Regions from separate parts of the Streptomyces sp. NPDC093801 genome, predicted to be linked through region 1. Evidence: riboswitches for the same ligand, from Rfam matches in the RefSeq annotation. Region 1 holds a riboswitch; the other holds the start of a gene.
What was found. Region 1 has a riboswitch for cobalamin ahead of AB0469_RS05980 (hypothetical protein). Riboswitches for the same ligand answer to the same signal wherever they lie in the genome.

Region 1 (20,569 bases):
GGAGTGATAGATCTCGGCTGAGGATGCGCGCTGTGACTGGCTTGGCGCCCGAGAATCCGTCCATTTCAACGAGCACTTCGTGGTCCGAGATGTTGACGACTCGACCCGTGCGGATTTCGCCGGCACGGATGGCGTCGAAGGGGTTGTTGGCTCCGTCCTGCAATGGGGCATCGGTCATGATGATCACCCTATGATCCCGGGCTGTTCAGCACACCGCAGTGGGGGCGTCTCCTTGGTGAGCGCGCGATCCGCCCCTGCCGGAGCCGAGCGTCTTGCGCAGCGGACAGCCTCTGTGATCAGGGACTCATCCGCTTGGTCGGACCGGTCGCACGCTGTAGCCTCACGCCGACATTTCCATATAGCGACGACGGCGAGACGGAAGCCCGGTGTGAATCCGGCATGGTCGCGCCACTGTGTGCTGCGGCGACACCTTCCGGGTGGCGGCGCGGCGAGTCAGACCCGAGGACCGTCGTCCTGCACCACCGTATGGGACGCGTTGTTCCCCGAGGAGGTTCCATCATGGCCGAGGCTGTCGCTTCCGCTGCCATACCCGCCACCGCCCTGTCGCCGTCGGCTCCGCTGCCCGTGCGCGCGGTCCTGCCCTGGGCGCTGTTCGTCGGCCTGCTGATGCTCGTGGCCCTGTACTTCGTCGGTGCGGAGCAGGGCGCGACCGCCGTGTTCTCCGGCGAGGGCGTCCACGAGTGGGTCCACGACGGCCGCCACCTGCTCGGCTTCCCCTGCCACTGAGAGGCACACGCACCATGTACGCCTCCACTGTCAGAGGTCTGCTGGTCCGCGGCATGCTCGCGGGCCTGATCGCCGGACTGTTCGCCTTCGCTGTCGCCTACGTCGTCGGTGAGCCGCCGGTTCGGGGTTCCATCGCCGTCGAAGAGGCCACGGCCGCCAAGGAAGCCGCCCCCGCCGCCCCCGCCGCCGGTCACGCCGGTCACGGCGCGGCCGCTGCGCCCGCCGAGGAGGAGGAAGAGCTCGTCAGCCGGCCGGTCCAGTCCACCGTCGGCCTGGCCACCGGTGTCCTGGTCTACGGGGTCGCGCTCGGCGGCATCGCCTCCCTCGCGTTCTCCTTCGTCCTTGGCCGTGTCGGCGGGTTCAGCCCGCGGGGCACCGCCGCACTGACGGCCGCCGGTGCCTTCACCACCGTCTATTTCGTACCGTTCCTGAAGTACCCGGCCAGCCCGCCGGCCGTCGGGAACCCGGACACCATTGGGCAGCGCACGACGCTGTTCTTCCTGATGATCCTGCTCAGCGTCCTGCTCGGCGTCGGCGCGATCATCCTGGGCAGGCGCCTGGCACCGCGCCTGGGTAATTGGAACGCGACCCTCACCGCGGGTGCGGGTTTCGTCGTCGCCGCGGCGCTGGCCTTCCTGGTGCTCCCGGACAACACCGACGCGGTCAAGCCCGAGTTCCCGGCAGCCCTGCTGTGGGAGTTCCGGGTCGCGTCGGTGACCGTCCAGGTCGTGATGTGGGTGGTGTTCGGGATCGTCTTCGGCGTCCTCGCCCAGCGGCTCCTGGCCCAGCGCACCGATCCCGCCGGTGCGCAGGCGACGGCTGCTCAGCCGGATCCGGTTCTCGGCTGATCGAGGGAACCTGCAGCCAGCCCAGAGCCCTGTCTCCCCGCACATGCGGGGAGACAGGGCTCTGGCCATTGCTGCCCGATCCTCAGACCGGCTGGGGGAGCGGGCGCTGATCCGGACCGTTGTAGATGCCCAGGGGGCGGATCAGTGCGTTGTGCGCGAGCTGTTCGGTGATGTGGGCGGTCCACCCGGTGACCCTGCTCATGACGAACAGCGGAGTGAACATGGGTACGTCGAAGCCCATCAGGTGGTAGGCGAGTGCGGCGGGGTAGTCCAGGTTCGGGTGGATGCCCTTGCGGCCGATCATCGCGTGGCGCAGGGCCGCGTGGAGTGCGGTGAGCCGGGTTACCTCCGGGCTCGCGGCCCGGGCGACGAGCCGGTCGGTGGCCTCCTGCATGATCGGAACGCGGGAGTCGCCGTGCTTGTAGACCCGGTGACCGAAGCCCATGATCTTGCGCTTGTCCGCCAGGGCCCGGTCCAGCCAGTCAGCGGCCTGCTCGGGGCCGCCGATCTCCCGCAACATATGCATGACCGCTTCGTTGGCGCCGCCGTGCAGGGGGCCCTTCAGCGCGCCGATCGCCGCCGTGACCGCGCTGTAGAGGTCGGAGAGGGTGGAGGTGACAACGCGGGCGGTGAAGGTCGAGGCGTTGAAGCTGTGTTCGGCGTAGAGGATCATCGAGATCTCGAAACAGCGGACCACCTCGGGGGCCGGGACCGCGCCGAAGCACATGTGGAAGAAGTTCTCCGCGTATCCGAGCTCCGGGTCCGGCTGGATGGGATCTTCCCCGAGCCGTCGCCGGTGGTCCGCGGCGACGACCACCGGCAGTTTGGCGAGCAGGCCCAGCGACTTGGTCAGATGTCCGGCGGCGCCCTCCTCGTCCTCGGTGGGGTCCTCCGCGCCGAAGAAGCTGACAGCGGTGCGGAGCACGTCCATGGGGTGGCAGGTCCGGGGCAGGCCGGCCAGCAGTTCGGCCGTGGTGCGGTCGAGCGGGCGCAGGGCCCGCTCCCGGGCCCGGAACCGCTCCAGCTCTCCGGCGTCCGGCAGCTCTCCGTGCCACAGCAGGTACGCGACCTCCTCGAAGGAGCGGTGCGCGGCCAGCTCCTGCACCGGATAGCCGCGATACGTCAGGGAGTTGGTTGCCTCGATCACCGTGGAGATCGCGGTGGTGTCGACGACGACACCGGCGAGGCCACGGTGGATCTCAGGGGTGGTGGCGGTCATGGCTCACTCCGGTGGGGTCAGGTGCCGGGCGGCAGGGTGAAGTCGAAGACGCTTCCGTCGAAGGCGGTGTACGCCTCGTAGTCGAGGACCTCGTACAGGCGGGAGCGGGTCTGCATGCGGGGGAGGAGGGACTCCTGGGTCCCCTCCTGCGCGATCGTGCGCAAGCCCTCCTCGACCGCGCCCATGGCGAGGCGGAAGAGGGTCACGGGGTAGATGACGAGGTTGTAGCCGAGGTCCTCGAGGGCGCGGGCAGGCAGCAGCGGGCCCTTGCCGAACTCGGTCATGTTGGCCAGCAGCGGTACGTCGACGGCCTTGCGGAAGGCCTCGAACTCGACCTCGCTGCCCAGAGCTTCTGGGAAGATCGCGTCCGCTCCGGCGTCCACGTACGCCTTGGCGCGGTCGATCGCCGCCTCCAGACCTTCGACGGAGCGGGCGTCGGTGCGTGCCATGAGGAGGAAGTCGGGATCGCGTCGGGCGTCGACGGCTGCCCGTACCCGACGCCGCATCGCATCGAGGGGGATGAGCGCCTTGCCGTCGAGGTGGCCGCAGCGCTTCGGATTGACCTGGTCCTCCAGGTGGAGGCCGGCCAGGCCCGCGTCCTCCATGAGCTGGACGGTGCGGGCGACGTTCAACGGTTCGCCGAAGCCGGTGTCGGCGTCGACGAGGGCGGGCAGGTCGGTGGTCCGGGTGATCTGCTGGGCGCGGGCCGCGACCTCGGTCGAGGTCGTCAGGCCGATGTCGGGCAGCCCCAGGTCGGCGGCGAGTACCGCTCCGGAGAGGTAGACGCCGTCGAAGCCGGCCTCTTGGATGAGGCGGGCCGAGTACGGGTTGATCGCGCCGGGCATGCGCAGCAGCCGCCCCGAGGAGAGCTGTTTCCTGAAACTCCGGCGCCTGGCGGCGGGTGTGGTGTGGGTGTGGAGCATCAGAACAGTCCCTTCGGGAGCGCCCCGTCGTACGCGGCGGTCCGGCCCGTGTCGAGCGTGGGGAACAGGTCCGCGAGCCCGTCGGTGTCCAACTTCGCGAGCCGGCCGGCGGCGTCGAGGAAGCGGTCCTGGGCGCCGGCCGTGACAATGCCTTCGGTCAGGGTGCGGAACTTGCCGGTGTAGGCGGCTCGGTCGAAGGGTCGCGCGCCGGCCGGGTGCGCGTCGGCGACACCCAGCTCGTCCTCGATGACGCTGCCGTCGTCGAGGGTGACGACCAGGCGTCCGCCGAAGGCCCGGCGCTCCGGGTCGGGGTGGTGGTAGCGGCGGGTCCACTCGGGGTCCTCGACGGTGGAGATCCTCTTCCACAGCTCGACGGTCGCGGGCCGCTGGGCGCGCTCGGGGGCGTAGGACCGCTCGTGGTGCCAAGTGCCGTCCTCCAGAGCGACGGCGAGGATGTACGGGATGGAGTGGTCGAGGGTTTCGCGGCTGGCCGTCGGGTCGTATTTCTGGGGGTCGCCGGAGCCGGAGCCGATCACGTGGTGGGTGTGGTGGCTGGTGTGCAGGACGGCCTCGCGGATTGCGGTGGTCGGGCCGGTCTTCTCGCGCATCCGGCGGGCGAGGTCGATGATCGCCTGCGCCTGGTACTCGGCGGAGTATTCCTTGGTGTAGGTGTCGAGGATCGCCCGCCGGGATTCTCCGGGGGCGGGTAGTGACACGGTGTAGGCGGCCTGCGGTCCGTTCAGCATCCGGGCGAGGAAGCCGTCCTCCCCCTCGTAGATGGGGGAGGGGGAGCCTTCGCCGCGCATTGCACGGTCGACGGCCTCGATCGCGGCCTTTCCGGCGAAGGCCGGGGCGTAGGCCTTCCAGCTGGAGATCTCTCCCTTGCGGGACTGCCGGGTGGCCGTTGTGGTGTGCACCGCCTGCTGGACAGCCTGGTAGACCGTCGCCGTGTCGAGGTCCAGCATCGCCCCGAGCCCGCAGGCGGTGGCGGCACTCAGGTGGGCCACGTGGTCGATGCGGTGCTCGTGCAGGCAGATGCCGCGGACCAGGGCGACGTGGACCTCGTAGGCGGCGATGATGCCGCGCAGGAGGTCGGCGCCCGAGCGGCCGGTGTGCTGGGCAACGGCCAGCAGGGGCGGGATGTTGTCGCCCGGGTGGGAGTAGTCGGCGGCCAGGAAGGTGTCGTGGAAATCGAGCTCGCGCACGGCCGTGCCGTTGGCCCAGGCCGCCCATTCGGGGGAGACCCGTACCTCCGGCGGCAGCCCGAAGACGGAGGCTCCGGGTGCTGCCCGGTGGGGTACGGCCTGGGCCCGGGCCACCGCGACCGGGCGGCGCAGCAGGGAGGCCACGGCCACGGAGGCGTTGTCCACGATCCGGTTCACCGCCATGTCGGCGGCCTGAGGGTCGAGGGAGGCGGCCGGCTTGGTGCCGGTGGCCGCCTCGGCCAGCTTCCAGGCGAGCTGCCGCTCGCGCGGAAGGCGGTCGGCGCTGGGATGGACGCGTACCTCGTGCTCGATCACGGAACTCCTCGGGTGCGGAAAGCGAAGGTTTCGATGCCTCAGCTTTCCCCGCATCCGGAGCCGATGCGACAGCTCCAACCTGCGGAATCAGTACCGTCGAATCCTGCGAATCTGCGAATCTTGCGAAAGGGGCGAGTGCTACCTTCGCAAGAGAGGAACGGGTGGAAGGAACGCTGTCGCCACATGGGACGTACGGCCGGACGCAAGATCTACGCCCACGCGAAACTGCGCAGGCTGCGCCGTGAGCGGGGCATGAACCAGGTGGAGCTGGCCCATGCCCTGGACCTGTCCACCAGCTACCTGAATCAGATCGAGCACAGCCAGCGGCCTCTCACCGCCCCTGTCCTGCTGAAGATCGCCGAGGTGTTCGGGGTCGACCCCGAATTCTTCTCCGAAGCCGACGAGGAACGCCTCACCACCGATCTGCGCGCCGCCCTCGCGGACGAAGCCGGCGGGGTCTCGGTGGCCTCCGAGGAGATCGCGGACATGGCCCGGGACCACCCGGACATCGCGAAGGCCCTCGTCGCGCTCCACCACCGCTACCGCGACGCGGCCGAGCAGGTCGCCGCCCTGGCCCCGCCGGGGGACTCGACGGTCGTGGTGCGCGCCGAACCGCACGACGAAGTAAGGGACTTCTTCTACGCCCACCACAACCATTTCGACGCACTCGACACCGAAGCGGAAGCCGTCGCATCGACCCTGGGCGGCGGCTCCGTGTCCCGCACGGCGGACCGCCTCGCCGAAGTTCTCGCCACCCGGCACGGAGTGACCCTCTACGACGGCGCTCCGGACTGGTCCTCGGACGCCCGCCGCTTCGATCGCGAACGCGGCCTGCTGTTCCTGTCACCCTGGCTGACCGACGCACAACGTGCCTTCCAGCTCGCCACCCAACTGGCACTGCTGGCGCACGGGCCGCTGCTCGACTCCCTGGTGGCCGACACCGAGTTCGATTCTGACGCATCTTCCGGACTGGCCAGGGTCGGACTGGCGAACTACTTCGCGGGCGCCCTCTTGATGCCCTACGGGGCCTTCCGGGCGGCGGCCGAGGAACTGCGCTACGACATCGAGCTCCTCCAGGCCCGCTTCGGGGTCGGCTTCGAGACGGTCTGCCATCGGCTGAGCACCCTGCAACGCACCGGACAGCGCGGAGTTCCGTTCTCGTTCCTGCGCGCCGACCGGGCCGGAAACATCTCCAAGAGACAGTCCGCGACCGACTTCCACTTCTCCCGCCTCGGCGGCACCTGCCCCCTGTGGACGGTCTACGAGGCGTTCTCCGCTCCGGGCCGGATCCTGACCCAGGTGGCGGAGATGCCCGACGGCAAGAAGTACTTCTGGATCGCCCGCACCGTGACCCGCGGAGGCTACGGACATCGCGCCCGCCGGGCCGAGTTCGCCGTTGCGTTGGGCTGCGAGCTCCGCCACGCGTCCCGGCTCGTCTACGCCGAAGGCCTCGCGGTGACGGATCAGGCGGCCGCGACCCCGATCGGGCTCGGCTGCCGGATCTGCGAGCGCCGCGACTGTGCCCAGCGGGCCAGGCCGCCGGCCGGGGGCCGCCTCGCGGTCGACCCCGACCGGCAGACGTACGTTCCCTACCCGGTGTTCAAAAGCGGGTGATCCGGCGCCCCGGATGGTCTTACTTCCTGCCCAGCACCTCCGCGTACGCGGTGAGCTCGCCTTCCTGGTCCCAAGTCAAGTGCCGGATATCCCAGATCAGCGAGGCGGTGTCGACCACCTCGGGCGCCGGTTCGCGATGCTCGCCGGACGGGCGGATTCCGGTCAGGTGGGCCAGCACGGCGACCCGGATGCCGAGTGTTGCCGCGAAGCCGTCGAGCATCTCCGCATCGAGTTCCTTGGCACCTCGTCCCACCGCGCCGATGGTCGAGGCCGCCTTGCACACACCGGACATCAGGCACATCGCCTTGGCCGCCCCCGACCAGTTCAGGTTGCGGAGCGCGAGCATCCGCAGGAGGAGCGAGCCGAAGCCCGGTGGATACTGCTCGTACGGGCGGGGCTGCCGAGGCGTGAGCGTGCCCGCCGGCGCGGTCATGGAGCGTGCACGGGTGCGCAGCAGCTGCCTGCCGGACGGGGGCAAGGCAAGGGAACGCGACACCAGGGAACTGGAGGCGCTGGCCGTCTCGTCGAAGAGCCATGCGGTCGCGGGTACGGGTAGGTCCGCGACGAGCAGCAGGTCGTGGGTGTGCAGCCCGGTCCGTTGCGCGAGGTCGTCAAGGAACTGATCGGTCGGTGGACATGCGGGCGGGAGACCGACCGCTTCCGCGAGGCGCGCCAGTCGTACGTCGGGTTCGGGATATGTCGAGGGTTCCATGACCACCACGGCTGGTAGGGGCTTCGGGGCGTGTCCGCGCTGCCTGGGTCGACCCCAGGTGCGTCAGCTGCGGGGGGACGAGGGGGCGCCCATGACGGGGTACGGGACGAACGTGCTGCTGTTCTCGTCCACGGCGAGGGCACGCCCGAGCGGGGGGACCGCCCGCTGCGGGCAGTCGAGGCGCTCGCAGAGACGACAGCCCATGCCGATCGGGGTCGCGGCCGCCGTGTTGTCGAGGTCGAGCCCGTCGGCGTACACGAGCCGCGAGGCGTGTCGGATCTCGCAGCCGAGGCCGATCGCGAAGGTCTTGCCGGGCTCGCCCCAGCCGCCGCGGTGGCGGGTGACGGCGCGGGCGGTCCACAGGTACCGCTGTCCGTCGGGCATGGCGGCGACCTGGACGTGGATGCGGCCGGGGGCGCTGAAGGCCTCGTAGACGTTCCAGAGCGGGCAGGTGCCGCCCGCGCGGGAGAAGTGGAACCCTGTGGCTGATTGCCGCTTGGACATGTTCCCGGCCCGGTCGACCCGGACGAAGGAGAAGGGGACCCCGCGCAGCCTGGGGCGTTGCATGGTGCTGAGGCGGTGGCAGACGGTTTCGTAGCCGATGCCGAAGTGGTCGGTCAGGCGCTCGATGTCGTAGCGGAACTCCTCGGTGGCCGTGTGGAACGCGGTGTACGGGAGAATCAGCGCGGCGGCGAAGTAGTTGGCGATGCCGATCCGGGCCAAGGGGCGTGCCTCGGATCCGGCCGGGAAGTCCTCGGCGGCCAGCCGGTCGAGCTCGTCTCCGTATTCGAGGAGGGCGAGCTGGGTGGCCATCCGGAAGGCCTGCTGGCCGGGGCGGAGCCTGCTCGACAGGTGCAGGGCGCGGCCCTCGGCGTCGTAGTGGTGCAGCCTGTCGGAGTCCGCGGTGATCCTCACCCCGTGCCGGTCGGTGAGGCGGTGCGTCAGGGCGCGGATGACGTCCCCGGGGCGGATGCCGATCTCGCGGGCCAGGTCCTCGGCGGCGAGGTCGGTGTCGTGGAGGTAGTTCTGCCGCCGGTAGAAGAACTCGCGGATCTCCTCGTGGGGAGAGCGCGGCGCCTCCGCCGGACCCCCACGGCCTTCGGCCGCGTCGGCGAGCCGCTCCGCCAGGAGCTGGCCGCGTCGCCCGAGGTCCAGCAGGACGGCGGCGACCGCGGGCATCCGGGTGGCCAGCTCGGCCAGGTCGGAGGAAGAGACACGGGCTTCGGCGACCTCCTTGGCCAGAGCCTCGCGAAGGTCGGCCACCATGCGGCTGGTGTCGCGCTCCGAGAAGAACCCCGGGTCCACCCCGAAGGCCTCGGTGAGGCGCAGCAGCACCGGAACGGTGAGCGGGCGGGAGTCGTGTTCCATCTGGTTCAGGTAGCTGGGCGAGATGCCCAGAACCCTGGCCAGGTCGGCCTGCGTCATGCGCCGCTCTTCACGCAGCCGCCGCAGCCGTGCTCCCGCGTAGGTCTTGCTCACCGGACTCCTCCACCGTCGGACGGGTCCCGTCAGCATACGGCGACCTGTACCCATCGGTAACCTTCGCAAGGTTGGCAATTTCAGCCTCGAAGATTCGCAAACCTTGGCAGCCGTCCCTCCTTGATGGCACCCAGTGCCAATGCCAGAGTCAGTCCTGCGGCCAGCCGGAACCGGTGGCCGGGAAGGACCTCAGAACTTCGATTCATGCCCTAATTTCGATGCTCTGGCGCGTCCGCTCCTGGCGGATCGGCAGCATTGCTCAGCTCCAGCCCACGGGCGGGTTCGGCGGCCGCACCTTCTTCACTAGGCACAGAGTGCCAATGCGTGGATCCCTACCGGGGGCATTGGCAAGACAAGCGACGACGGAAACGGTGACGGTCATGGCAGAGGCGAACAAGGCGGCGGCCGAGCAGCTCAAGCAGCGCTGGGCGGACGACCCGCGGTGGGCGGGCATCGAGCGGACGTACTCCGCCGAGGACGTGGTCCGCCTGTCGGGCAGCGTCCGCGAGGAACACACCCTGGCCCGGCGCGGCGCCGAGCGCCTGTGGCGACAGCTCCACGAGCAGGACTACATCCACGCGCTCGGCGCCCTCACCGGCGGCCAGGCCGTCCAGCAGGTCCGAGCGGGCCTTCAGGCGATCTACCTGTCCGGCTGGCAGGTCGCCGCCGACGCCAACCAGGCCGGACACACCTACCCGGACCAGAGCCTGTACCCGGTCAACTCCGTCCCGCAGGTAGTGCGTCGGATCAACAACGCCCTGCTGCGCGCCGACCAGATCGCCACCGCCGAGGGCGGCACCGACACGACGGACTGGCTCGCGCCGATCGTCGCCGACGCCGAAGCCGGCTTCGGCGGACCGCTCAACGCCTTCGAACTCACCAAGGCGATGATCGCGGCCGGCGCCGCGGGCATCCACTACGAGGACCAGCTGGCCTCCGAGAAGAAGTGCGGCCACCTCGGCGGCAAGGTCCTCGTGCCGACCTCGCAGCACATCCGCACCCTGAACGCGGCCCGCCTGGCCGCCGACATCGCGGACACCCCGACCCTGATCATCGCCCGTACCGACGCCCTCGCCGCCACACTGCTGACCAGCGACGTCGACGAGCGCGACGCCGAGTTCTGCACCGGCGAGCGCACCGCCGAGGGCTTCTACCACGTACGCAACGGAATGGCACCGGTCATCGCCCGCGGCCTGGCCTACGCCCCGTACGCCGACCTCATCTGGGTCGAGACTGGCACCCCGGACCTGGCCCAGGCCCGCGAGTTCGCCGAGGCGATCCACGCGCAGTACCCGGACCAGATGCTGGCCTACAACTGCTCGCCGTCCTTCAACTGGAAGGCCGCCCTGGACGACGACCAGATCGCCAAGTTCCAGCGTGAGCTCGGCGCCATGGGCTACCGCTTCCAGTTCATCACCCTCGCCGGTTTCCACTCCCTCAACCACGGCATGTTCGACCTCGCCCGCGGCTACGCCGAGCACGGCATGACCGCGTACGTGGACCTCCAGGAGCGGGAGTTCGCCGCCCAGGCGCAGGGCTTCACGGCCGTCAAGCACCAGCGCGAGGTCGGCACCGGCTACTTCGACCTGGTCTCCACCGCGGTCAACCCCGCCTCCTCCACCACGGCGCTCGCCGGTTCCACCGAGGAAGAGCAGTTCCACTAGAACCTCCGCTCTTCGTCCAACCGGGTACAGCCCGGCGCTCTGCCGCTCACCGTCCGACGGCGCCCGAGGGGGTTCTCCTCGGGCGCCCGCCGCCCACCGCTGAGGAGAAGAACCTCATGTCACGCACGCCCCTGATCAGCAGCGTCCGGGTTCTCGGCGCGCCGGCTGAGCGCCACGAGGAGATCCTGACTCCCGAGGCCCTGGAGTTCATCAGCCGGCTCGACGCCGCCTTCGCGGACCGCCGCCTGGAAATCCTCAAGGAACGCCGACGCCGCTCTGCCCACCTGGCCTCCGGGACGCCGCTGGACTTCTCCCGCGCCACGGCCGCTGTCCGCACCGACACCGACTGGCGCGTGGCCCCGCCGGCCCCCGGCCTGACCGACCGCCGAGTGGAGATCACCGGCCCGCCGGAGCGCCGTATGGCGATCAACGCGCTGAACTCCGGGGCCAAGGTCTGGATGGCCGACTTCGAGGACGCCACCGCACCCACCTGGAACAACGTCATCGGCGGCCAGCTCAACCTGCTCGACGCCATCGAGCGGCGCATCGACTTCACGACTCCCGAGGGCAAGGAGTACCACCTCGGCGCGGACCTCGCGACCATCATGGTCCGCCCGCGCGGCTGGCACCTGACCGAGGAGCACCTGGAGATCGACGGCCGGCCCGTGTCCGCCTCGCTCGTGGACTTCGGTCTGTACTTCTTCCACTGCGCGCAGCGGCAGATCGACGCCGGCCACGGCCCGTACTTCTACCTCCCGAAGCTGGAGAACCGTACCGAGGCCCGCCTGTGGAACGACATCTTCGTGTTCGCCCAGGACCTCCTCGGAATCCCCCGCGGCACGGTCCGCGCCACCGTCCTGATCGAGACGATCACCGCCGCGTTCGAGATGGAGGAGATCCTCTACGAACTGCGCGAGCACAGCGCCGGGTTGAACGCGGGCCGCTGGGACTATCTCTTCAGCCTCATCAAGACCTTCGGCCACCGCACCGACTTCCAGCTCCCCGATCGGGCCTCGGTCACCATGACCGCCCCGTTCATGCGCGCGTACACCGAACTCCTTGTCCGTACCTGCCACCGCCGAGGTGCGCACGCCATCGGCGGCATGGCCGCCCACGTTCCCAGCAAGGACCCGGACGTGAACGCCGCCGCGTTCGCGAAGGTCCGGCTCGACAAGGAACGGGAGGCCGAGGACGGCTTCGACGGCTCCTGGGTCGCCCACCCCGGCCTCGTCCCCCTCTGCCGCGAGGTCTTCGACGGCGTCCTCGGGGACCGGCCGAACCAGCTGGAACGCACTCGGGAGGACGTCGAGGTCACGGCCGCCGACCTGCTGTCCGTCCGCAGGATCGCGGCCCCGCCGACCTCCGAGGGCATCCGCTCCAACGTGGCCGTGGCCCTGCGTTACTTCGACGCCTGGCTGCGCGGCAGGGGCGCCGTGGCCCTGAACGGCCTGATGGAGGACGCGGCCACCGCCGAGATCGCCCGCGTCCAGATCTGGCAGTGGCTGCGCCACGACCGGGTGGACCGGGGCGCCGTCGTCGATCTCCTCGACGCCGAATGCGCGGCCCTGGAGGCCGAGGACCCGCAGGCACTTACCCTCGAAGCCCGGGAGGTCTTCGTGGACTCGGCACTGTCGATGCAGCTCCCGCCGTTCTTCACGCCCGCCGCCTACACCCGTCACCTGGTCCGCCGCATTCCCGCGCAGGTGAACGCGTGAACGCCCTCCCGCAGCCTGCCGGCATCCGGCGAGTCGGTGTCGTCGGCGGCGGCCAGATGGGCGCGGGCATCGCCGAGGTGTGCGCCCGAGCCGGCCTCGACACCGTCGTGGCCGAAGCGGACGCCACCGCCGCCCGAGCGGCCGGTCAACGCGTGGCCGTTTCCCTGGAGCGAGCGGTGCAGCGCGGCAAGCTCGACCGCTTCTCCGCCGAGGACGCCCTGGCCCGCCTCGTCTTCACCGGCGACCTGGAGGATCTTGGTGACCGGCAGCTCGTCATCGAGGCCGTCACCGAGAACCCCGAAGCCAAAACGGAGATATTCACGGCCCTCGACAAGATCGTCGCGGATCCGGAGGCCATCCTCGCCACGAACACCTCGGCCATCCCGATCATGCGGCTGGGCATGGCCACCGGCCGCGCCGACCGGGTCGTGGGCCTACATTTCTTCAACCCCGTTCCCGTCCTGCCGCTGGTCGAGGTCGTCTCGTCCCTCCACACGTCGGCGGATACCCTCTCGGCAGTCGAGACGTTCGCCCGTGATGCTCTAGGGAAGACCACGGTCCGGTCCCAGGACCGGGCGGGCTTCGTCGTCAACGCGCTGCTGGTCCCGTACCTGCTCTCCGCCATCCGCATGGCCGAATCCGGGTTCGCGAGCGCCGCCGACGTGGACGCCGGCATGGAGCTGGGCTGCGCTCACCCCATGGGCCCCCTCAAGCTCGCCGACCTGATCGGCCTCGACACCGTGGTCGCGATCGCGGAGTCGCTGTACGAGGAATTCAAGGAACCCCTGTACGCCCCGCCCCCGCTGCTCCAGCGGATGGTGCAGGCGGGGCTGCTGGGGCGCAAGAGCGGCCGAGGGTTCCACACATACGGCCGGGTCTGAGGGACCCGGCACGGCTCCGGAGCTGAGGGTGCACCGGAGGTACGCGGGAACGGTGGGGGTGCGGCGAGTGGTGTCGTCGCGCTCTCACCGTTCTTCGTTCCATCAAATCGCGAAGCGAGGCGCTGCGGGACGGGGCAGCAGCCCTGACGGTCACGGCTGGGCTGCTGCACCCGGGCCCGCCTACGGGCGGACGGGGGCGACGCGGGGCTGCGGGTTCGTGCTCGCGGTCTTGTTCAGGGAGAACGACCAGCCTTCGAAGCTGCCGAGCGCAGGCTTGCGTGCCGAAGCGCCGGACGTGCTGTAGGTCCAGTTGCCGCCGTTGGGGGCGTGCCAGTACGACCAGTAGGCGGAGGCCGGAGGCGTGTTCACACACGCCTCGGTGGCGGCGGTGGGCTTGCCCTCGATGCGGCAGATGAAGGCCTCGCCCCAACGCTGGGTGCCGGCGATCGAGAAGCCGGCGTTCTTGAGGGCTGCGAGCCCCGTGGCCTGGTCGCCAGGGGCACAACGGGTGATGGTCGATCCGCCGAGCTCCTGGAAGTCGACGACGACCGTGACGCCGTTGCCGTTCGGGCAGTAACCGGCAGTTCCCAGACCGGTCAGCGCCGTTGCTTCCGGAGCGGTGGCCACGTTGACCGCGCCCAGTCCCAGGACCATGGCGATGGACAGCACGGCGGCGCGCATCGCGCGTACGGCATGCCGATACGTCATTCTCATAAGGGTTCTTCTCTCTCGTTCGAGGCCGCTCAGTCGGTGATACGGCCAAGGACACACAGGCTCCGGCGGGTACGCCGGGCTTGGATTGGGTCAAGGTGACCGGCGCCTCCAAGGCGGTCCGGCGCAGGGTGGCCGACACAACGCGGCCGATAACGGCGGCCACGGACGGAGAGCCGGCCTTCAACAGCCCAGGCACGAGCAGGGATACGGCGACCAGCGGGAGGCTTGAGCCGGGGCCGCAGACCAGGCCGGCACCACCGATCGACCACGGTGACGCCATTGCCTTCTGAGCAGTGGCCCGGGGTGCCCTTGTCGCGCTCGACCGAGTATGAGATCCGCGTGGAGCCATACGGATCTCGGCGGAGCCGAAGGCCAGAGTGAGCGCCCCGGACCGGAAACTGTGTCAGCGCGGCGCCTTGAGCGTCACGCGTGTGACCCCCGCTTGCGCTTGGCAGTGCGGAGCGCGGTGTAGCCGCCCGCGGTCAGTGCAACTGCCGTGCCCCCGAGGAGCAGGGCGTTGCTGCCGGTGCTGGCCAGAGGGCCGCTCCCGCCACTGGCGGCGGAGCCGTTCGGCACCGTGCCTGTCGTGGAGGCCGGGCCGGCGGATCCGCCCGCGGACGGGGTGCCGCTCGGGGTGGGGGAGGCGCCGCCGCTCGCAGTGCCGGACGGGCTTCCGCTCGGGGTTCCGGAGGGACTCTTCGAGGGGTCAACCGACGGCTTGCCGCTGGGGCTCTTGGAGGGGTCCCCCGACGGCTTGCCGCTCGGGTCGGGGCTCGGCTTCTGGTCGGTGAGGCCGATCTTCGCGAGCGGGACCTGTGCCAGCGCCAGCAGAGCCTGCGGGGTGGACCGGCGCCACTGGTCGCGCCCGAATTCCGGGATGCCGTCGGCTTTGGCCCCGTCCAGTGCTTCGTCGTTGTAGGCGATGGCACCGATCTCTGCCGACGCTGCGCCCGCGTTGGCCGCGCTGATCTGGCGAGCCTTGATCCAGGAAGCAGCCTTGTCCGCGGCCTCCTGGTGGCCCGTGGCCGCCAGTGCCTGGCCTCCCAGGCCCGTGCTGTTCGCGTTGGGGAAGGCAGTGGGGCCGGACCCGATCAGCGAACCGTCGGCCTGCTGAACCTTGGCCAGCCAGTCACCGCCCTTCTTCGCCGCCGAGGCGGCGCCTTCGACACCATCGTCCGCCGCCGCGAGCAGAGCTTGCACGGCCATGGCCGTCGAATCGGGGTCGAGTATCGCGTCGGCACCCTGGGCATCGCAGTTCCCGGTCACCTTCGTGCTGCCGAAGGCGTACGGGTAGAGGCGGAAGCCGCCGGCGGCGCACTGCTGGTCCATCAGGAAGTCGACGGTGCTCTGCGGCACGTCCCCGCTGCGTGCGAGACCGAGGACGGCCAGGGACTGGCCGAACGTGTTGCTGCTGTCCTCGCCAGAGGTGATCTTGTCCTTCACCCGGCCCTTCTCCGCACCCGAGCCGGGCCCTGCGATCAGGTCGAGGGTTTCCTGGCGCAGGTCGTACTTGCCGAACTTGGTGGGGTCCTCCCCGGCAGCCACGGCCGCGTACAGGAGCTTGGCGGTGGCGCCCGACACCCGCTGGCCGGGTTCGCCCCAGGCGTCGTTGCTGTTGTAGTCGCGTACGTGCGTCTTGAGGTTCGCGACGACTTCCGCGGCGGCCTTCTCGTCCGCCCCTGTGGCCTTGAGGGCGATAAGGGTGTCAATGGTCAGGCCCCAGTCGGACTGCCCGGGGGAGAAGCCGGGTATCCCGCCGTTCTCGAGCTCGCCGGCCTGCCAGCGGGCAGCGGCCGTGGCGGTGTCCGGCTGGGGTGCTGCGGCCGCGCTGGGCGTGAGGGTGATCAGGCAGGCGGCGAGGAACGAGCCCCCGGCGCCGAGAGCGGCGCCAATCTTGACCGGTGGTCTGACGCCGAGCATGGCGCAGATCCCTTCGAGAAGAGGCCGGCAACAGGCTCCCGGAGGGCTGTCGCAGGAGGAAACCCTGCCGTGCATTCGGAAACGAATGGGGCAGGGTCCAGGGCAGTTGCCGGGCTTCGTGCTGCAGACCATGACAGTGGGAAGCGGTACACCTACGCAATGGGTGATCCGACTCGTGACAGATGATTTTCTGCCACTTACGGTTGCAGGTCAGTGCCGGATTCACACCGGCTTTCCCCAATTGATAGGCATTCAGTTGTCGTTCCACCTGCGAGTGGAACGACCGCATGCTACGTACTTTTGCGCCACCGCCGCCACCCTTGTCAGGTGCGGTACGCGCCACACGCGCCCGGCTGGACCTGGGGCTGTTCAGCGGGCCGCAGCGATCGCGCGAGCGACCCTGACCGCGTCCGCCGTCGCACGGGCGTCGTGGACCCTGACGGCCCAAGCTCCCTGATAGGCGGCGATCGCGGAGAGCGCGGCAGTGGCGGCGTCCCGCCCGTGTGCGGGTGGCGGTGTGCCGTCCGCGTTCGCCAAGACGTGTCCGAGGAATCTCTTCCGGGAGCCCGCGACCAGTACGGGACGGCCCAGCGAGCACACCTCGGCCAGGCCGGCGACCAGACTGAGGTCGTGCTCAGCTCGTTTGGCGAAGCCCAGCCCCGGGTCGACCACCAGCCGCTCCAGAGGGATGCCGGCGGAAACCACAGCCTCGACACGGGCTCCGAGTTCCGTGACAACCTCCCGCACCACATCCTCGTACACCGCGCGGCTGTTCATGTCGTGGCTGAACCCCCGCCAGTGCATGACCACGAAGGGCACGCAGCCGGCTGCCACGGCCGGGACCATGGCGGGGTCTGCCAGGCCCCCACTGACGTCGTTGACAAGGACAGCGCCGGCGTCGATTGCCCGTGCGGCGACAGAAGCGCGCATGGTGTCGACGGACACCAGGACACCTTCGGCCGTCAGGTCCCGAACGACCGGGATGACGCGCCGCAACTCCTCCTCCTCGTCGACGCGGGAGGCCCCGGGGCGCGTCGACTCGCCACCGACGTCGACCAGATCGGCGCCTTCAGCCGCGAGATCCAGACCGTGCTTGACCGCGGTTGCCGTGTCGAACCAGTAACCGCCGTCGGAGAACGAATCAGGGGTCACGTTCACCACGCCCATGACCGCGCACCGGTCCCAGTTCGGCAAACCCGCGACGACGCTTTCCTCAAGGCTGCTCGCGCGCGATGTACCCGTCCGGGCGCTGAACGAACTCATGACGACACCGCCGCGTGGCGGACCAGGTGGCGGCGGTACGCCTCGGGGGTGAAGAAGGCCGGCAACTCACGCGTCGAGATCGACCGTTCGAGGACCTCACGAGCCTCGGAAACCAGTGCGCCGGGCTGTTCTCGGGTCAGGGTGGCGGACTCGTTGTCGATCAGACCGCGCAGTTCCTCCTGGGAGATCAGGCGATGCCGAGTCCACTGCCAGATCCGGGCTCGGGCGATCTCGGCCGTGGCCGTGTCCTCCAGCAGCCCGTCCAGAGCGACGGCCCCCTGTCCGCGTAGCCAGGCATCGAAGTACCGCAGTGCAACAGACACGTTCGACCGAACCTGTTCCCTCGACGGAGGCAGGGTGGAGCGGCGTACGGACAGCAGATCGGCCGCGCTCACCTCCACGTCGCCGAGCGCGCGGTGAATCTGGTGCGGGCGGTCGGCGAGGACTCGATCGAAGACCTTGCGGCAGACGGGTACAAGGGCGGGGTGGGCGATCCAGGCCCCGTCGAAACCGTCTGCGGCCTCCCGTTCCTTGTCGAGGCTCACCTTGGCCAGCACGGCCTGGTCGGCCGCGGGGGCCCTGTCGGGTACGTGGGCGGCGACACCGCCGATCGCGTGGGCGCCGCGCCGGTGGCAGGTGCGGACGAGGAGTTCGGTGTACGCCCTCATGAACGGAGCGGTCATGGCGATCTCGGTGCGATCCGGTAGGAGGAAGCGAGGGTGGTGGCCGAAGGTCTTGATGAAGCTGAAGAGGTAGTCCCAGCGACCGGCGTTCAGGCCGGCGCTGTGCTCGCGCAGTTCGTAGAGGATCTCCTCCATCTCGAACGCGGCCGTGACCGTCTCGATGACGGCGGTGGCTCGGATCGTGCCGCGCGGGATGCCGAGGAGGTCCTGGGCAAGGAGGAACACGTCGTTCCACAGTCGCGCCTCGTACCGGTTCTCCAGCTTGGGGAGGTAGAAGTACGGGCCGGAGCCGCTGTCGATCCGGTGCTGAGCGCAGTGGAAGAAGTAGAGGCCGAAGTCGACCAGGGACGCCGACAGGAACCGGCCTTCGACCGCCAGGTGTTCCTCTTCCAGGTGCCAGCCACGCGGGCGGACCATGATGGCCGGCAAGTCCGTACCGATGCGGTACGCCTTGCCCTCCGGGGTGGTGAAGTCTATGCGCCGCCGACACACGTCGAGCAGGGTCAACTGGCCTCCGACGATGTTCTCCCAGAGGGGGGAGGTGGCGTCCTCCAAGTCGGCCATCCACACCTGGGCGCCGGAGTTGAGCGCGTTGACGGCCATGCGGGGCGTGGGAGGGCTGGTGATCTCCACACGGCGATCGGTCAGGTCGTCAGCCGGAGGTGCGACCCGCCAGTTGGGAGCGTCTCGGACGCCCGAGGTGGCACGAGGGAAGCCCAGCGGAGATCCCGAGGCAAGGCGGTCCGAACGGTGGAGGCGTGCCGTGAGGATCTCGCGGCGGCGGTCCGCGAACGCGGCGTCGAGCCGCGCCAGGAATTCCAGCGCCTCCGGAGTGAGGATCTCGCTATGGCGATGGCCCGCAGGGCCGAGGACTTCGACGCGGCGGGTCGGTACGTGGGTGGACATGCTGACTGTCTCCAAATGTGACCGCTTTCGCGGGACCCCGGGGCCGAGGATGCTGTAGCTCAGTGCCTACGCCGTCGGGAAGAACGGCGGTGGGGAGCCCCGACAACGCGGCTGGCGTGATGCAGGAGTTCGGGTGCCGAGGCGAGCAGGACTGCAACAGGGGGCGCGGCACTTCCGGCCGAGTGATGATGTCCGGCAATGTCGTCTGCTTCGAGTGCGGCGAGCAGCGCCGAAAGGAACTCGGTCGTGTCCCTCAGCGTGTCGCGCACGACGCGCAGCCGGGCCCCCAGCCCGCCCACCTGACTGCGCATGGTCATGAGACCGGCGTATTCCTTGGGGGTCAGGGCCACCATGGGCTGCCCGTCGACCATGATGTGCCGGGGGTTCCGCTTCGCCACCTGAGACCTTCCCGTCTGCCGGGCCCGCGTCGCTCCTGTCTGGTTGTGGCCGGTCTGGGCCGGACGCCTCGGCGTCCGGCCCAGACCATGTGCATCAGCCGTTCTCGACTGCCAGCTCCGCCCTGACCTCGCGGGCGGCGGCGACGAGGTTCTCCAGGGAGGCACGAGTCTCGGGCCAACCGCGGGTCTTGAGACCGCAGTCGGGGTTGACCCACAGCCGCTCCGCCGGGATGGCGTCCAGCCCCTTGCGCAGGAGCCCGGCGGCTTCGTCGGTGCTCGGGACGCGCGGGGAGTGGATGTCCCAGACGCCGGGTCCGGCCTCACGGGGGTAACCGTGCTCGGCCAGCTCGTCCGCGACCTGCATGTGGGAGCGGGCGGCCTCCAGGCTGATGACGTCGGCGTCGAGGTCGTCGATGGCCTGGACGATGTCGCCGAACTCCGCGTAGCACATGTGGGTGTGGATCTGGGTGTCCGGCCGGACGCCGCTGGTGGTGAGCCGGAAGGACTCGGTCGCCCAGGCGAGGTACTCGGCGTGGTCGGCGGCCCGCAGCGGCAGCGTCTCGCGCAGTGCCGGCTCGTCGACCTGGATCACCGAAGTCCCGGCCGCTTCCAGATCGCCGACCTCGTCGCGCAGTGCGAGCGCCACTTGGCGGGCGGTGTCGCCGAGCGGCTGGTCGTCGCGTACGAAGGACCAGGCGAGCATGGTGACAGGGCCGGTCAGCATGCCCTTGACCGGCTTGGAGGTCTGCGATTGGGCGTACGTGGTCCAGCGCACGGTCATCGGCTCCGGGCGGGAGATGTCCCCGGCCAGGACCGGCGGCCGGACGTAGCGGGTGCCGTACGACTGCACCCAGCCGTGCTGGGTCGCCACGTAGCCCGTCAACTGCTCGGCGAAGTACTGCACCATGTCGTTGCGCTCGGGCTCGCCGTGCACCAGGACGTCGATGCCGGTCTTCTCCTGGAACGAGATCACCTCGCGGATCTCGTTCTCGATCCGCTCCTCGTACCCGGCCGCGTCGGTCCGGCCGGCCCGCAGGTCGGCGCGGGCCACGCGCAGTTCGTCGGTCTGCGGGAACGAGCCGATGGTGGTGGTCGGCAGCAACGGCAGGCCCAAGTGGGCGCGTTGTGCGACAGTCCGCTGCGCGTAGGGCTGGGAGCGCCGTCCGTCCGCATCGGTGACGGCCGCGGTGCGGGCGCGGACAGCCGGGTCGTGGGTGATGGCGGAATGGGCGCGCGAGGCGAGGTCGGCACGGTTCGCAGCCAGCTCCGCAGCGATCACGTCGGTGCCCTGGGCGAGACCGCGGGCGAGGGTGGTGATCTCGGTGGTCTTCTGGCGGGCGAAGGCGAGCCAGCGCCGGATCTG
Region 2 (8,345 bases), on a different contig from region 1:
CGGTCCGCGCACGGTCCCCGGGCGAGGTCGGCCGGCGTTCGCCGATCTCAGGAGCAGGTCATGAACCGTTCCCTCACCCCCCGCCGCCTCGCGATTGCGGTCCCTGCCGCAGTCGGCGCGTTCGCCCTCGCCGTGGTGCCCGCCGCGGCCACGTCGACGCCCGCCCAGATCGCCACGTCGAAGACGAACGGTGTGGCGTACCTCAAGTCCCTTCAGGCCGCCGATGGTTCCTACGCCGGCTTTGGATTGTCCAACGAGTGGGCCTTCAGCGCCTTCGCCGCCGCGGGTACCGCGGTCGTCGACGTCGCGCCGGGCGGGGACACCACGAAGAACGCCCGGACCGTCTACCGGAACCTGCTGTCCACGTCCGGCTGGCCCTCGGCCTCCCCGGTCGTCACCGACTATGAGCGCGGCACCCTGAACGCGTACGCGGCCGGTATCGACCCGGCCCGGGTCTCCGCCTCCCGCAACCTGATCGCGAACATCTACTCCTACTGGCAGACCCCCGAGCCCGGCTACTTCGGCCCCTCCGCCAACTTCAACGGCACCGTCTTCGCCGCCCTCGCCCTCGGCGGCGCCAAGACCCAGACGGGCAGCGCCCGCATACCGCAGGCCCTCACCAACTCCCTCGTCGCACGCATCCGCGCGAACCAGCACAACGACGGCGGCTGGCAGTACAGCAAGGCCGAGGGCAACCCGACCGCTCTGGCCACCGCCGGCGACATCGACATGACCGGCGCCGCCATGGCCGCCCTGTGCGCCTCGGGCGTCCCGGGCACCGACACCGACGTCGTCCAGGCGAAGAACTTCCTCAAGAGCAAGCTCGTCACCACCTCGGGCGCCTTCAACTCGATGTACGGCGTCAACACCAGCTCCAACGGCTGGGCCGTCGCCGGGCTCAACGCCTGCGGCATCAACCCCCAGACCGGGGATTTCCTCACCACCGCCGGCAAGACCCCGATCGACTTCCTCATCGCCAACCAGTACAACCCCGGCGGCGGCTTCAAGTACAAGCCGGCCGACACCAGCCCCACCGCCTACGCCTCGATCGACTCGTTGCGCGCGGTCGCCGGCGGCGGCTTCACCTCCACCCCGCCCGTCCCGGTCACCCCGGGCGCCCCACAGTGGGTGGCCCAGTCGACGTTCACCTCGGGGACCGCCACCAAGCTGGCGCTCACCGTGGACGACGGCGCCGGCGGCCTGAAGGTCTGCTCGGTCTCCTTCACCCCGACCGGCACGACCACCACCCTCGGCGACGTCCTGAACGCGGCGACCACGGCGGCCACCCCGGCCGGCTGTGTCACCAGCGTGACGCCGTCCTCCGGCACCGGCACCATCACTGCCGTCAACGGCAAGGCCAACAGCGGCTCCAACACCTGGAAGGTGAGCGTGGACGGCTCCGCCTTCGCCGGAGCCGCCCGCAACAAGGTGATCAACGTGGGCGACACCATCGCGCTGCGCTGGGGCGCCTGAGACGTGCGACGGGCGGGGGTACGCGTCCTGCTCCCCCGCCCGTGGTGCGGCACCTGCTCGGATCAGAAGGAGGTCCAGACGAACGACACCTGGTCGCCCGCGTTCAGCTTGAACTGGCAGCCGCCGACCGGGGTGGGCGTGCCGTTGACGGATATGTTCCAGTAGGCCGAGCCGCCCCCGCTGACACCCTTGATGGTGTCGACGGAGAAGTCGTCGAACGAGGCGTACCAGGTGCCGTCCCAGGCGAAGTAGTTAAGGCGGGCGGCGTCGTCCAGGGCGGCGGTCGGGGTGGGGACCTTGCTCGGGTTGGCGCCGCCGTTGGTGCCGTCGCACTTGTGGGTGCCGCCGGTGGCGGTGGTCACGTCGTGACCCTTGGTCGTGATCTTCCCCTTGAACAGCTGCCCGTCGGGGCCCTGCACGGTGAGGTTGACCTTGACCGGGGCGTTGGTGTTGACCGGCTTGGCGTGGGCGACGGCCGGGACGGCGGTGAGGCCGGTGAGGACGAGTCCCAGGGCGGCCGTGGTGACGACGGCGTGGCGGGCGGGGCTCAGGCGCATGGAGTGGCCTTTCTGACCGGTCCGGTCGGCCGATGCGGCTCCCGCGACCGGGACGTCCCACCCGCGGCAGGCGTACGAGCGCGCTGACGTGGTGTTCCGGCGGTACCGGGCTTCGCTCTGCAGACCGTGACAGTGGAAGCGGATGCTGCCGCGCGGCGGGCATCCCGACTCGCGGCGCAGGTCAGCGCGCCACACACGGTTGCAGGTCAGCGCCGGATTCCCACCGGCTTCCCCCGATCGCACAGCCATTCGGTTGTGGCCCGGCCGCAGCCGGGCAGTGGCATCGTACGGTGCGCGCCGTTCGCGGCCAAGTACCTTTTGCAGAAGGGGTACTGAACCGCTCACCGGGCCCAGGACGGTCCGGGCGGTCCGAGGTCCGGAGCTGTTTGGCTAGCCACGAGGGCCGATGACCGCGCGGGCGAAGGGGTGCGGCGGACACCACTCCGCCGCACCCCTTCCTCCACACGCTGCCGGGCCCCTCAGCCCGGCGGCAGCACCGGGTCCCTCAGCAGTCCCGGTCGTAGGTGTGGAACCCCCGGCCTGTCTTGCGGCCCAGCAGCCCTGCCTGCACCATCCGCATCAGCTGCGGCGGCGGGGCGTAAAGGGGTTCCTTGAACTCGTCGTAGAGCGACTCCGCGATGGCGGCGACCGTGTCGAGGCCGATGAGATCGGCCAGCTTCAGCGGGCCCATGGGGTGTGCGCAGCCGAGCTCCATGCCGGCGTCGACGTCGGCCGGGGTGGCGAAGCCGGACTCGGCCATCCGGATCGCCGACAGCAGGTACGGGACGAGAAGGGCGTTGACGACGAATCCGGCCCGGTCCTGGGAGCGGATCGTCGTCTTGCCCAGGGCCTCCCGGGCGAAGGCCTCAACCGTCTCCACGGTCTCCCGGGAGGTGTGCAGCGACGAGACCACCTCCACCAGCGGCAGCACGGGCACGGGGTTGAAGAAGTGCAGGCCGACCACCCGGTCGGCCCGCCCGGTGACCATGCCCAGGCGCATGACGGGAAAGGAGGAGGTGTTCGTCGCGAGGATTGCCTCGCGATCCTCGACGATCTTGTCCAGGGCTGCGAACGTCTCCGTCTTCACCTCCGCGTTCTCGGTGACGGCCTCGATGACGAGCTGCCGGTCGGCGAGGTCGTCGAGGCTGCCGGTGAAGACGAGGCGGGCGAGGGCGTCCTCGGCGGAGATCCGGTCGAGCTTGCCCCGCTGGACGGCGCGCTCGAGGGAGACGGCGACGCGTTCGCGGGCCGCCCGGGCGGCGGTGCCGTCGGCCTCGCAGACGACGGTGTCGAGTCCGGCGCGGGCACAGACTTCGGCGATTCCGGCGCCCATCTGACCGCCTCCGACGACCCCGACCCGGCGGATAACGGCGCTCATGACCGCACCTCCGCACGGCGGACCAGGTGACGGCTGTACGTGTCGGGGGTGAAGAAGGCCGGCAGGTCGCGCCCCAGGGCGGCCCGCTCCAGTACGGCCCTGGCCTCCGGTACGAGGGCGTACGGCCGCTCTGCGGTGAGCGCGTCGCATTCCTCTTCGAGCACGGCGAGCAGGTCGTCCCGGTCGATCCTGCGGTGCCGCAGCCATTGCCAGAGCTGGCCGCGGGCGATCTCGGCGGTGGCCGCGTCCTCCATGAGGCCGTACAAGGCGACCGCTCCCTGGCCGCGCAGCCAGGCCTCGAAGTAGCGCAGCGAGACGGCCAGGTTGGCCCGGACCCCTGCTGCCGTGGGCGGCGCGCTGATGCGGCGGACGGACAGCAGGTCGGCGGCTCGGACGTGGACGTCCTCGCGGGACCGGTCGAGCTGGTGCGGCCTGCCGTCGAGGACCGCGTCGAAGACCTCGCGGCAGACGGGGACGAGCGCCGGGTGGGCGACCCAGGAGCCGTCGAAGCCGTCCTCGGCCTCGCGTTCCTTGTCCAGCCGGACCTTGGCGAGGGCCGCCGTGTTGGCGTCGGGGTCCTTGGCCGGCACGTGGGCGGCCATGCCTCCGATGGCGTGCGCGCCGCGCTTGTGGCAGGTGCGGACGAGGAGTTCGGTGTAGGCGCGCATGAAGGGTGCGGTCATCGTGATCTGGGCGCGGTCGGGGAGCTGGAAGTCGGTGCGGTGGCCGAAGGTCTTGATGATGCTGAACAGGTAGTCCCAGCGGCCGGCGTTGAGGCCGGCACTGTGCTCGCGCAGGGCGTGGAGGATCTCCTCCATCTCGAAGGCCGCGGTGATGGTCTCGATGAGGACGGTGGCGCGGATGGTGCCGCGCGGGATCCCGAGGAGTTCCTGGGCGAGGACGAAGACGTCGTTCCACAGGCGGGCCTCGCCGGCGTTCTCCAGCTTGGGGAGGTAGAAGTACGGGCCGTGTCCGGCGTCGATCTGACGCTGCGCGCAGTGGAAGAAGTACAGGCCGAAGTCCACGAGCGACGCGGGGACGGGCCGTCCGTCGATCTCCAGGTGCTCTTCGAGGAGGTGCCAGCCCCGGGGCCGGACGACGATGGTCGCCAGGTCCTCGCCGAGGCGGTACTCCTTGCCCTCGAGCGTGGTGAAGTCGATGCGGCGCTCGATCGCGTCGAGCAGGTTGAGCTGGCCGCCGATGACGTTGTTCCAGGTGGGGGCGGTGGCGTCTTCGAAGTCGGCCATCCACACCTTGGCACCGGAGTTGAGCGCGTTGACCGTCATCCGGCGGTCCGGCGGGCCGGTGATCTCCACCCTGCGGTCCTCCAGGCCCGGGGCCGGTGGGGCCACGCGCCAGTGGGGGTCGGCGCGGACGGCGGCGGTGGCGATGGAGAAGTCCAGCGGGGAGCCTGAGATGAGGCGGTCCTTGCGGCGGAGCCGCTCTTTGAGGATGTCGGCGCGGCGGTGGGCGAAGGCCGCGTCGAGGCGGCCGATGAAGTCGAGCGCCTCCGGGGTGAGGATCTCGTCGTGGCGGTCGCCGGGTGCCGCAAGGACGCGGACCTGGTGCGTGGTGGCGGTGGTGGTCATGCGGTCTCCTGACGAGGCGACGAGGGTGGGGCGGGAGCCGGACGGAGACGGTCCTCCGGCTCCCGCTGAACACGGGCCTCCGGCCACGGCCGGGCCGGGAGGGGGCAGAGCGTCCTAGTGGAACTGCTCTACCTCCGTGGAGCCGGCGAGGGCGGTGGTGGAGGAGGCCGGGTTGACGGCGGTGGAGACCAGGTCGAAGTAGCCCGTGCCGACCTCGCGCTGGTGCTTGACGGCGGTGAAGCCGTGCTGCTGGGCGGCGAACTCGCGCTCCTGCAGGTCGACGTAGGCGGTCATGCCGTGTTCGGCGTACCCGCGGGCGAGGTCGAACATGCCGTGGTTCAGGGAGTGGAAGCCGGCCAGGGTGATGAACTGGAACTTGTAGCCCATCGCGCCGAGCTCCCGCTGGAACTTGGCGATCTGGTCGTCGTCCAGCGCGGCCTTCCAGTTGAAGGACGGCGAGCAGTTGTAGGCGAGCATCTGGTCCGGGTGCCGGGCGTGGATCGCCTCGGCGAACTCGCGGGCCTGGGCGAGGTCCGGGGTGCCGGTCTCGACCCAGATGAGGTCGGCGTACGGGGCGTAGGCGAGGCCGCGTGCGATGACGGGGGCCATACCGTTCTGCACCCGGTAGAAGCCCTCCGCGGTGCGCTCGCCGGTGCAGAACTGCGCGTCGCGGTCGTCGACGTCGCTGGTCAGCAGGTTCGCGGCGAGGGCGTCGGTGCGGGCGATGATCAGGGTCGGGGTGTCCGCGATGTCAGCGGCCAGACGTGCGGCGTTGAGGGTGCGGATGTGCTGGGACGTGGGGACGAGGACCTTGCCGCCGAGGTGGCCGCACTTCTTCTCCGAGGCCAACTGGTCCTCGTAGTGGATGCCCGCTGCACCGGCCGCGATCATCGCCTTGGTGAGCTCGAAGGCGTTCAGCGGGCCGCCGAAGCCGGCCTCCGCGTCGGCGACGATCGGCGCCAGCCAGTCCGTCGTGTCCGAGCCGCCTTCGGCGGTGGCGATCTGATCCGCCCGGAGCAGCGCGTTGTTGATCCGACGGACCACCTGGGGGACTGAGTTGACCGGGTAGAGGGACTGGTCGGGGTAGGTGTGTCCAGCCTGGTTGGCGTCGGCGGCGACCTGCCAGCCGGAGAGGTAGATCGCCTGAAGGCCGGCGCGGACCTGCTGGACGGCCTGTCCGCCGGTGAGCGCGCCCAGGGCGTGGACGTAGTCGAGGTCGTGGAGCTGCCGCCACAGCCGTTCGGCGCCTCGGCGGGCGAGGGTGTGCTCCTCGCGGACGCTGCCGGAGAGCCTGACGACGTCCTCGGCGGTGTAGGTCCGCTCGATGCCCGCCCAGCGCGGGTCCGTCGCCCACCGCTGCTTCAGCTGCTCGGCCGCCGCCGTCGTGTTCGTGTCTGCCATGACCGTCACCGTCTCCATGAATCGCTTGGTCTGCCAATGCCGCGTCCGTCGCGACGAGAGATTGGCACTGTGTGCCGTGTTCTTGGGTTTGCGGCCGCCGGCCCCCACCTGGGGAGGAGCTGGGCAATGCTGCAGGTCAGCCGGGGCGGACGGCCGGAATCTCCGACGTCAGGGCGCGAGTCGGGCTCCGTCCAGTCGGCCCGGCCGCCGGGGGTCCGGCGGGCCGCACGACAGACTCTGACAGCGGCACGCAGTGCCATCAATGCCGCACATCTGCCAACTTCTGCGAATCTTCTGCGGCCGAATTGCCAAGCTTGCAAAGGTTGGCGTGGGCAGGATCGTGCGTACGCTGAAGCCCTGGCGGGAGCGGCTGAAGGAGCCCAGGTGAGCAAGACGTACGCGGGAGCGCGGCTGCGGCGGCTGCGCGAGGAGCGCCGGATGAGCCAGGCCGAGCTGGCCCGGGTCCTGGCCATCTCCCCCAGCTACCTGAACCAGATGGAGCACGACTCCCGGCCATTGACCGTGCCTGTCCTGCTGCGGCTGACCGAGGCGTTCGGCGTGGACCCCGGCTTCTTCTCCGAACGCGACACCAGCCGGCTGGTGGCCGATCTGCGCGAGGCACTGGCGGGCGAGATCGCCGGGGCCCGCGTCTCTTCTTCGGACCTCGCCGAGCTCGCGACCCGGATGCCGGCGGTGGCCTCCGTCCTGCTGGACCTCGGTCGGCGCAGCCAACTCCTGGCCGAGCGGCTGGCCGACACCGCCGACGGCCGGGACGGTGGACCGGCCGCGCCGCGTTCACCGCACGAGGAGATCCGCGAGTTCTTCTACCGCCGCCAGAACTACCTCCACGACACCGACGTCGCCGCCGAGGGCCTCGCCCGGGAGATGGGCATCCGCCCGGGAGAGGTCGTCCGGCTGCTGTCGAAGCGCCTGGCCGACCACCACGGGATCCGGCTCACCTCGGACTCCGACCGCCTGCACCACTTCGATGCCGGAACGCGGGTCCTGCACCTGTCCGGTCGGCTCCGCCCCGGCCAGCAGGCGTTCCGCATAGCCACCCAGCTGGCGCTCCTGGAACACGGGGACGAGCTGGACCGGCTGGCCGCCGAGGACTTCGATCCGGGCTCCCCCGCCCACAGCCTGGCCCGCATCGGCATCGCCAACTACTTCGCCGCCGCACTGATCCTCCCGTACCGCGCCTTCCACACGGCCGCCGAAGAGTTCCGCTACGACATCGAACGCCTCACCGACCACTTCGGCCTCGGCTACGAGACCGTCTGCCACCGCCTGAGCACCCTGCAACGTCCCAGGCTGCGCGGGGTGCCGTTCTCCTTCGTGCGGGTCGACCGGGCCGGGAACATGTCCAAGAGGCAGTCGGCGACCGGGTTCCACTTCTCCCGCGCGGGCGGCACCTGTCCGCTGTGGAACGTGTACGAGGCCTTCGCCGCGCCCAGCCGGATCCACGTCCAGGTCGCCGCCATGCCCGACGGCCAGCGTTACCTGTGGACCGCCCGGGCCGTCACCCGGCACCGCGGCGGCTGGGGCGAGCCCGGCAAGACCTTCGCCATCGGGCTTGGCTGCGAGATCCGGCATGCGTCCCGGCTCGTCTACTCCGACGGCCTCGACCTGGACAACGCCTCCGCCGCCACCCCCATCGGCATGGGATGCCGGCTCTGCGAACGCCTCGACTGCCCCCAGCGCGCCGTCCCGCCCCTCGGCCGGACACTCACCGTTGACGAGAACAGCAGCACGTTCATCCCCTACCCCGTCGCCCGGGACCGGGGCTGAGGATCCGGCTCACCGCAGCCGCCGAGCCTCCGCCTCGGTCACCGGGTCCCCCGCCCGTACGCCGTGGAGCACGTGGGCGAGCACCTCGGCGCCGCGGACCACGCGGGGGCCCGGCCGGTTGAAGTACGCAGGTCCGTCCAGGACCCACACCTCGCCGGC

Region 2: it holds a riboswitch for cobalamin, as region 1 does, so the genes downstream of both, AB0469_RS01595 (DUF4430 domain-containing protein) here and AB0469_RS05980 (hypothetical protein) in region 1, are expected to answer to the same signal.

What each region holds. Positions count from the first base shown of each region.
Region 1 is NZ_JBFBDP010000004.1:156,798-177,366, reverse strand. It holds gene AB0469_RS06045 (S1 RNA-binding domain-containing protein) at 1-178, opposite strand, end outside; gene AB0469_RS06040 (CbtB-domain containing protein) at 520-747, shown strand; gene AB0469_RS06035 (CbtA family protein) at 762-1,595, shown strand; gene AB0469_RS06030 (bifunctional 2-methylcitrate synthase/citrate synthase) at 1,678-2,814, opposite strand; gene prpB (methylisocitrate lyase) at 2,832-3,737, opposite strand; gene AB0469_RS06020 (MmgE/PrpD family protein) at 3,737-5,257, opposite strand; gene AB0469_RS06015 (short-chain fatty acyl-CoA regulator family protein) at 5,441-6,871, shown strand; gene AB0469_RS06010 (hypothetical protein) at 6,891-7,592, opposite strand; gene AB0469_RS06005 (short-chain fatty acyl-CoA regulator family protein) at 7,647-9,062, opposite strand; gene aceA (isocitrate lyase) at 9,443-10,726, shown strand; gene aceB (malate synthase A) at 10,843-12,441, shown strand; gene AB0469_RS05990 (3-hydroxybutyryl-CoA dehydrogenase) at 12,438-13,322, shown strand; gene AB0469_RS05985 (flagellar hook-length control protein FliK) at 13,503-14,030, opposite strand; gene AB0469_RS05980 (hypothetical protein) at 14,460-15,956, opposite strand; cobalamin riboswitch at 16,097-16,244, opposite strand; gene folP (dihydropteroate synthase) at 16,326-17,123, opposite strand; gene aceB (malate synthase A) at 17,216-18,808, opposite strand; gene AB0469_RS05965 (hypothetical protein) at 18,868-19,206, opposite strand; gene metE (5-methyltetrahydropteroyltriglutamate--homocysteine S-methyltransferase) at 19,301-20,569, opposite strand, start outside.
Region 2 is NZ_JBFBDP010000001.1:339,884-348,228, forward strand. It holds gene AB0469_RS01590 (prenyltransferase/squalene oxidase repeat-containing protein) at 61-1,473, shown strand; gene AB0469_RS01595 (DUF4430 domain-containing protein) at 1,536-2,030, opposite strand; cobalamin riboswitch at 2,167-2,314, opposite strand; gene AB0469_RS01600 (3-hydroxybutyryl-CoA dehydrogenase) at 2,536-3,408, opposite strand; gene aceB (malate synthase A) at 3,405-4,997, opposite strand; gene aceA (isocitrate lyase) at 5,112-6,398, opposite strand; gene AB0469_RS01615 (short-chain fatty acyl-CoA regulator family protein) at 6,783-8,186, shown strand; gene AB0469_RS01620 (cobalamin-binding protein) at 8,196-8,345, opposite strand, start outside.